DNA from 2 places in the Pseudomonas sp. B2M1-30 genome. Region 2 is predicted to be linked to the other one. Evidence: riboswitches for the same ligand, from Rfam matches in the RefSeq annotation. Region 2 holds a riboswitch; the other holds the start of a gene.
The links. Region 2 has a riboswitch for manganese ahead of mntP (manganese efflux pump MntP). Riboswitches for the same ligand answer to the same signal wherever they lie in the genome.

Region 1 (4,209 bases), on a different contig from region 2:
ACCACTTTGGTGCCGACGTAGGCGGCGTCGTTGTGATCCAGTGCGTCCTTTTCCCAGCCAATGTAGGTGCCGAGGATTTTCGGGTTCTTCTCGACGTTTTCCTTGATCAGACTGATCAGTTGCTCGCGGCTGACGGTGAGTTTCGGCTGACCCTCGACGCCCGGTGTGCCGAGCAGGGCATTGACCCGCACCAGCCCCCCGGCGATCAGCAGCGGTGCCTCCAGCTCGCGCTGGATCTGGCTGACCTGGGTCTGCGCCAGCGATGTCAGGCGCTGCTCGATGACCTGCTCGAACTGATCCTGGGTTCGTTGCTGAACCATGTCTTGCGTGCGGGCGCCGGAGAACAGCGCATACAGCACCAGCGCGGCGACCACGCTGAGTACGATGGCGCCGGCCAGGGCGGCTACGGAAAACTGGATCGACTTGAATTTCATGAGGGCTCCGCACGCGAGAGGACGTCTGCGCTGTTGTATCGGCAGCAGGCATTGCGCCATGAGTCAGGCCGGATGCCATTGCGCAGAAATGTCGCAAATGGATCGGTACGCGACGCAGTTGCCGCGAGGCTCGCAGGTGTCTGTGAAATTTTTCCTACAGGGTGGGCGGGCAGTTTCTGAAAGTGCGTGCAACACGTCCGTTGTATCTGGCGCGGATACATTTACCCGCCTAGGATACGCGGCAGGTTTTCAGGGAGCTTTTGAATGAACAAGACATTGGTTGTAGGTGCGCTGAGCGCAGCGCTGTTGCTGGCCGGCTGCCAGTCGGTCAACACCACCAGCGGCGGTGCCGTGGGCGTGGAACGCAAGCAGTACATGTCCAGCCTGCTGTCCTCGCAAGAGGTCGACCAGATGTACGCCCAGTCCTATCAGAAGACCGTGGGCGAGGCGTCGAGCAAGGGTGTGCTGGACAAGTCCAGCAACGAGGCCAGGCGGGTTCAGGCCATTGCCAACCGCCTGATCGCCCAGACGCCGAATTTCCGTCCGGATGCGGCGCAGTGGAAATGGGAAGTCAATCTGATCAAGAGCGATGAACTCAACGCCAACTGCGGTCCTGGCGGCAAGATCATTTTCTACACCGGGCTGATCGACAGCCTGAAACTCACCGACGATGAAATCGCTGCGGTCATGGGCCATGAAATCGCCCACGCCCTGCGCGAGCACGGTCGTGAAGCGATGTCCAAGGCCTATGGCATCGAAATGGCCAAACAGGGCGCCGGTGCGTTGCTGGGGTTGGGCCAGGACAGCATGGCGCTGGCCGACACCGTGGCCCAATACGGCATGACCCTGCCGAACAGCCGGGCCAACGAAAATGAAGCCGACCTGATCGGCCTGGAGCTGGCCGCCCGCGCCGGGTACAACCCGAATGCGGCAATCACGCTGTGGAACAAGATGAGCAAGGCTTCCGAGGGTTCGCCACCGGAATTCATGAGCACTCACCCGGCGTCGTCCAGTCGTATCGCATCGTTGGAAGCGGCAATTCCGAAGGTCATGCCGCTGTACGAAAAAGCGCCGAAGTCCTGAGGGATTTTCGGCGAGGCTGATGGCCTCTTCGCGAGCAAGCCTGTTCCCCCCATTGATTAGCCGTAAATCGGTGGGGCTTGCTCGCGAAGAGCGATAACGCGGTGTTACCGGGTTATCGCGTCAAACCCAGCCACTGCTCTGCATCGCCTTGTACACCGCAACAACCGCCAGAATCATGAACGCCGAAGCCGCGAGGCGACGGATCAGGGTCAGCGGCAGTTTCTCCGCCGCGAAGTTGCCGGCCAGTACCACCGGAACGTTGGCAATCAGCATGCCGGCGGTGGTGCCGATGATCACCAGCCACAGTTCCGGATATTGCGCGGCGAGCATCACCGTGGCGATCTGGGTCTTGTCACCGATTTCCGCGAGGAAGAACGCAATCAGCGTGGTCAGGAACGGTCCGAACTTGCGGGCGGTGCTGGCTTCGTCGTCGTCCATTTTGTCCGGGACCAGGGTCCACAGCGCCGTGGCGGCGAAGCTGGCGGCGAGAATCCAGTGCAGGACCGAGTCGGAGAAGAAGCTGCCGAACCAGGCGCCGACCGCACCGGCTGCCGCGTGGTTGGCCAGGGTCGCAGCGACGATACCGGCAATGATCGGCCAGGGTTTGCGAAAGCGAGCGGCGAGAATCAGCGCGAGCAGTTGCGTCTTGTCGCCGATTTCGGCCAAGGCAACGATTGCGGTGGGAACGAGTAACGAGTCCAGCATCAGGATTTCCTAAGGGGCGGGTCGACACGGCTATGACACGTACAGCCTTCCCGCCCCGGGTAAGGTGTGCGTGTCATAGGTCTTGTCAAACCCTGCGATCCGTCTGCTGCGGACGCTTGGGTCGCATACGCCATGATCTGAGGATCAAGTATGTTGACGTATGCCGGACGAGCTTGGCGCTCGTGGGAGACTACTCCCCTAGGACGGAGCGGATTCTGCCTTCGCCGATCCGATAGAGCAAGTACAAATTTCTAGCCGCGTTTGGCCCGATAAATCCGGAAGCCATTGCCCTCGGCCTTGATCGCACACACCCCCAGGTGCTCTTCGATCAGCGGTTGGTACTTCAGAAAACTGTTCGCCACCAGGCGCAGTTCGCCACCGTTTTTCAGATGTTTGGCTGCTTTTCGCAGCAAGTTCTCGGTGGCGACATAGTTGGTGTGAACGCCGGTATGGAACGGCGGATTGCTCAGAATCGCGTTCAAACCCATCGGGGCGGCATCGATCCCGTCGCCGGTCAGGACCTCGGCTTCCAGACCATTGGCAGCCAGGGTCAGGCGACTGCTGGCGGTAGCGAACGCATCGACGTCGAGCATCGTCACCTGCGTCTCGGGATAGCGACGTTTGATCGCCGCGCCCAATACACCGGCGCCACAGCCGAAATCCAGCAGATGCCCGCTCGGCAGTTTGTCCAGATGCTCCAGCAGCAGAGCACTGCCGCGATCCAGGCGACCGTGGCTGAAGACGCCCGGCAGGCTGACGACCTTCAACGGGCCTTCGGCCAGCGGCAGTTCGTAGGTCTGTGCCAGGCTCTCCAGCGGTTTTGCCTGCGGTGCGTCGGCCACGGTGACTTGCCACAACTGGCAATGCCGCGCGCTGTCGAGCTTGCGCGGCTTGCCGAAGGGGTTGAGCTGTTTGGACGCGCCTTCGATGCCGCTGCGTTTTTCCCCGACCAGAAACACCTCGCGCCCGGCCAGGCGCGCGGCCACGGCGTTGAGCAGGTAATTGGTCAAGTCTTTGGATTTGGGCAGGAACACCACGGCGCTGTCGAACTCGCGCTCCGGGACATTCACACCAAAATGGCTGCGCCCGGCGAAACGCGCATCGAGCGCGGCTTGATCGCCGGCGTGCCAGCACCAGCCAAACGCATCGGGCAGGCGCCCGAGCAAGTCGTCGGCGGGCAAGCCGGCCAACAACAGCGAACCCTGGAATAACTCGGCCTGACGAAGCAGTACTTCACTGCGCGGATCCATAACTGCTCCCGTGAAAAAAAGTGCCGCAGTTTATCAACTGACGACCCGCAGCGCCTTACCGCTGAAGAAGGCCTGGGCGTTTTCGCGCAATTGCCCCACGATCCGTTGCCGGGCCTCGCGGCTGCCCCAGGCGTTGTGCGGAGTGACGATCAGGCGCGGGATGTCGGCGGCCAGCAGCGGATTGCCATGGGTGGGCGGCTCCACGCTCAGCACATCGGTGGCAGCGCCGCCGAGATGCCCGTTGCGCAAGGCATCGGCCAGCGCCTGTTCGTCGATCAGGCCGCCACGGGCGGTGTTGACCACCAGGGCGCCGGGCTTCATCGATGCCAGCTCGCGGGCGCCGATGAAGTGGCGGGTGTGTTCGTTGAGCGGGCAGTGCAGGGTGAGAGCGTCGATCTGTGGCAGCAGTTCCTCCAGCGGCAGACGATCCGCGCGGGCAGGGCGACCGGGAATCTGCCCCAGCAACACGCGCATCCCGAACGCTTGAGCCAGGCGCGCCACCGCGCCGCCGAGTTCGCCGTGGCCGAGCAGACCCAGGGTTTTGCCCTCCAGTTCGATGATCGGGTAGTCCAGCAGGCAGAACTGTTTCGCCTGCTGCCAGCGACCTTCGCCGACGGCTTTCTGGTAGTCGGCCAGGCGGGTGGCGAGGTTGAGCAGGAGCATGATCGTGTGCTGCGCCACCGACGGTGTACCGTAACCCTGGCAGTTGCACACGGTGATGCCGCGTTCGCGGGCGG
Region 2 (4,209 bases):
TGTTGATCGGCGATGTGCTGATTTCATGGCTGGTGGTGCGTTACAGCCACCACGAAATCGAAGAGATCTACGACGCCCAACTGGCGCAGAGTGCGCGCCTGCTGCAAGGCGTGCTGGCCCAGCGCGATCCCGACGATAACGACTGGGATCGCCTGCATCGCGCCTTCGATGAGGCCATGAGCCGGATGGACGATGGCGAGGCGTTACATCCCTACGAGACGCGTTTGACCTTTCAGGTCTGGCGCAACGACGGCCAGTTGCTGGTGCGCTCGGCTGAGGCGCCGCTGCTCGATCAACCGCCGGCCACCCTCGGCTCCCACGACCTGATGGAAAACGGTCGAGACTGGTGCGCATTTCTGCTCAAGGATACGCAACAAGGGTTGCTGATCTGGGTCGGCGAACGGGATGACATCCGGCAGGATCTGATCCAGCGCATCGTCGGCCACACACTGTGGCCAAGCCTGATCGGCGTGCCGTTGCTGGCGACGTTGATCTGGCTGACCATCGGCTGGGGCTTGCAACCGTTGCGGGTCATGGCCCAGTCAATCCGGGGTCGCGACACCGACACCCTCAAGCCGTTGCACCTGAGTCCTCTGCCTAACGATCTCGAACCGATGCAAACCGCGCTCAACCGCCTGTTGCAGCAGATCGATGACCTGCTGGCACGGGAGCGGCGTTTTATCGCCGATGCGGCCCACGAGCTGCGCACACCGCTGGCGATCCTGCGCATCCATGCACAGAACGCGCAACTGGCCACCAGTGCGCAGCAACAGGCCGAGGCGCTGGAGTTTCTGGTCAGCGCCGTGGATCGCGCCACGCGCATCGCCAGTCAGTTGCTGACCATGGCCCGCATCGAACCGCGCCTGGCGGCGGCGGAAAAAATCCGCGTCGAGCTGACCGCGCTGGTGCGCGAAGAACTTGCCGAGTTAACGCCGCTGGCCTTGGCAAAAAACGTCGATCTGATCCTCGACAGCGACCATCACTGCCCCGTCGAAACCGATCCGGTGGCCCTCGCCATCGCCTTGCAGAATCTGGTAACCAACGCGCTCAACTTCGCGCCGTCCGGCAGCGAAGTCCGGGTTCAGGTCGCCCCCCACCCCTGCGGCGCCGCATGCATCAGCGTCGAAGACGCAGGTCCGGGTATCGACGAACAGGACTACGCGCGGTTGTTCGAGCGCTTCTACAGCCAGGGCCATGCCAATGGTGCAGGCCTGGGATTGGCGATCGTGCAGATGATCGTCAACAAGCTCGGCAGCACGCTGCAACTCTACAACCGCCCCCAGGGCGGACTGTGTGCCGAACTGCGGATCAATGCGGGCCCGGCCGTGGGCTGATCGATTAAGCGAATTTGACGAATTTTTCATCCTGACCCGTCTATGATGCCGGCCTCGTTGGGGAGTAGCCTGTTTCCGAGTCCTTCGGAAGCGTTCGTATCAACATTCTCGGCAACACGCCGTGGTACGAACACCTTTTGGTTGGTGAGACCGACGACACATCCATGCCTGAGGTCGGGCGTGTGGTTGTGTCGTTGACTCATAGCCCGACCGGAAGTCTTGCCCGTGAATCCTGTTTCCCTGATCTTCCTCGCCCTGGCCATGTCCACGGACGCCTTCGCTGCCGCCATCGGCAAAGGCTCCAGCCTGAACAAACCACGCCTCACCGAAGCACTGCGCACCGGTCTGATCTTCGGTGTCATCGAAGCCATCACCCCGATCATGGGCTGGCTGATCGGCCAGGCTGCCACCCGCTGGGTGGAAAACTGGGATCACTGGATCGCCTTCACTCTGCTGTTGGTGCTGGGCCTGCACATGATCTACAACGGCCTGAAGCAGGATGAGCAGGAAGAAGAAAAACCCGGTCAGCATTCATTCCTGGTGTTGGCGATTACCGCTGTCGCCACCAGCATCGACGCCCTCGCCGTCGGGGTGGGACTGGCCTTCGTCGACGTGAACATCTGGGTGGCAGCAGCGGCCATCGGCCTGGCGACCATGACCATGGTCACTGTCGGCGTGATGCTCGGCCGAGTTCTCGGCACCCTGGTCGGCAAGCGTGCTGAAATCGTCGGTGGCGTGGTGCTGATGATCGTCGGGGCGACGATTCTGTACGAGCATCTGTCGGCCTGATACCGACCGCCCGCGAACACTGGCAGGCGCGCCGGGCTGCCAGTCACGAATCTGTCATTTCTGCCTGCTAACGTCCCGGCGTTTGTCCGACCCGCACATAGCCAAGGCGACCTCAGGTGTACTCAGGCACGACGCGACAGCACATCATCCTCAGATCCAATGACATGAACCGCGACGACTTCGGCGCCCTGTTCTCCAAAATGTTCGGCAACCGCTACGGCGACTCTCCGCCACCGCCCAAGGACATCGTCATTGGCGGCGTGTATGGCCGCTACGAAGACGTGAGTTTCCGGCGCATGCACTATCGCGGCGATTTCGCCGTCGAATTTCCGCTGCCGTTCGATGAAGTGACGTTTGTCATTCCCAGCGCCGGCAAAATCCTCTTCAACCACGCCACCGAATCGCTGGGCACGACGCAGGTCGGGCTGGCCGTTGACAAGGCCGAACTGCGTTCGATGCGTTTCATCGACGATCACGCCCATCGCGGCATGTCGATTGGCCGCCGGGTTCTCACCGAGCGCCTGTCGACGCTGCTCGGCAGGCCGATCCTGCAAAAGCTGCAGTTCGAACCCAAGGTCAATCTCGACAGCGCGGCGTGCCAGGGCATCCGTGCGCTGATCGACCTGGCGACCGGCACCGAGTTCGACCTGCTGATGAGCGCTGGCACCCTGCTGCCGTCACGCCTGCGCGAGATGCTGGTGGATGCGGTGCTGGAAGCCTGGCCGCACAATTTCAGCGAAGCGTTGCGCCATCCACAGCCGATGATTGCGCCCCGACATGTGAAACAGGCGATCGAATACATCCAGGCGCATCCGCAGCATCTGGTCAGCGGCACGGATCTGGCGCAATTGAGCAACGTCAGTCTGCGCGCCTTGCAGGACGGGTTTCGGCGGTTTACGGGGACTTCGATTGTCGCGTATCAGCGGCAGGTACGGCTGGCGCGTGCCCGTGAGGCATTGGCGCTAGGCACGGTGTCCTCGGTGAGCGAGGTGGCGCTGCAATACGGGTTCAGCAATGTCGGCAGGTTTTGTCAGTATTTTCAGCGTGCTTACGGCGTCAGTCCGGCAGATGTCCGCAAAGGACTGCGTTGAAACGGTGGCGAAGAACCTTGCTTCCTCGCCACCGCTGGCCGGTCAGAACAGGTAGCTGGCCTTGAGGCTGCCAGCAAAGCCATGGCTGTCATCGCCCCCACTGGCACCGACTTCGGCCCCCACGCTCAGCGGGCCAAGATTGGCCATGACATTCACCGCGCCACTGAACTGGTCGCGGTTATCGAACGCCGCGCGCTGTTCGATATCCAGCCCCAGCAGATGGCCTTCACTGTCGACCTCATGGTCTCCCAGCACATGCTCGTAACCGACGCGAACGCCAGGCACCAGTTGCCAGGCCCCCATCGTCACCGGTGCGAATGACGCATTCAGATCGGCGACGGCACTGCGACGGGTTTGCTGCAGGTCATCGACATCGAGCGCCAGTTCGCTGCCCTTTTCCTTGAAACCGGCCAGGTCCACGCGGCTGATCCGCATACCGAGGCGCGGTTCAAGGGTCACGCCATCGACCGGCAAACGGTAACCCAGCGCCAGCGTTGCGCCGGTCAGGTTGCCGTGGCTGTTGCCCTTGGCAGAACCCAGGCCACCGCCGAGGTCGCGCTTGCTGTCGTAGTCGATGTAACCGGCGCTGGCATCGGCGTCGACAAACAGTCCGCGCTCCAGCCCATTGGGGGCAAAACGTGCGCCCAGCGCGAGGAAGGTGTAATCGGTATCCGCCTCGCCACCGGCCCCGCCGACGCTGCCCTTGCTGTAGCCGAAACCGCCATGGGCGCTGAGTTGCTCGCTGAAACGCCGGGTGACGCCAACCATCATGCCCTGGCTGTGTTCATTGCTGCTGGCGGCGTGGGACGAACCGTCGGTGCTCAGATAACCGGCGAGCGCCGTCGTCCAGAGGCGATATTGGCCGACCTTAAGGTCAGTGCCGCTGGCGTAGGGCGCGGCGGCCTGCTCGATCATCGCGTCCTGACGCAGCAGGTAACTCGCCGCATCGGCGTGCACCTGACCGCCGACCGTGGACTCGACGCCTCCCAGGCTAC

Region 1: it holds a riboswitch for manganese, as region 2 does, so the genes downstream of both, N8H74_RS27920 (TMEM165/GDT1 family protein) here and mntP (manganese efflux pump MntP) in region 2, are expected to answer to the same signal.

The regions. Positions count from the first base shown of each region.
Region 1 is NZ_JAOEJT010000022.1:65,378-69,586, forward strand. Features, by position in the region: gene N8H74_RS27910 (methyl-accepting chemotaxis protein) at 1-434, opposite strand, end outside; gene N8H74_RS27915 (M48 family metallopeptidase) at 699-1,517, shown strand; gene N8H74_RS27920 (TMEM165/GDT1 family protein) at 1,638-2,222, opposite strand; yybP-ykoY riboswitch at 2,311-2,433, opposite strand; gene N8H74_RS27925 (class I SAM-dependent methyltransferase) at 2,474-3,472, opposite strand; gene N8H74_RS27930 (2-hydroxyacid dehydrogenase) at 3,506-4,209, opposite strand, start outside.
Region 2 is NZ_JAOEJT010000002.1:60,826-65,034, reverse strand. Features, by position in the region: gene N8H74_RS03970 (ATP-binding protein) at 1-1,334, shown strand, start outside; yybP-ykoY riboswitch at 1,382-1,551, shown strand; gene mntP (manganese efflux pump MntP) at 1,560-2,123, shown strand; gene N8H74_RS03960 (AraC family transcriptional regulator) at 2,288-3,214, shown strand; gene N8H74_RS03955 (tyrosine-protein phosphatase) at 3,257-4,209, opposite strand, start outside.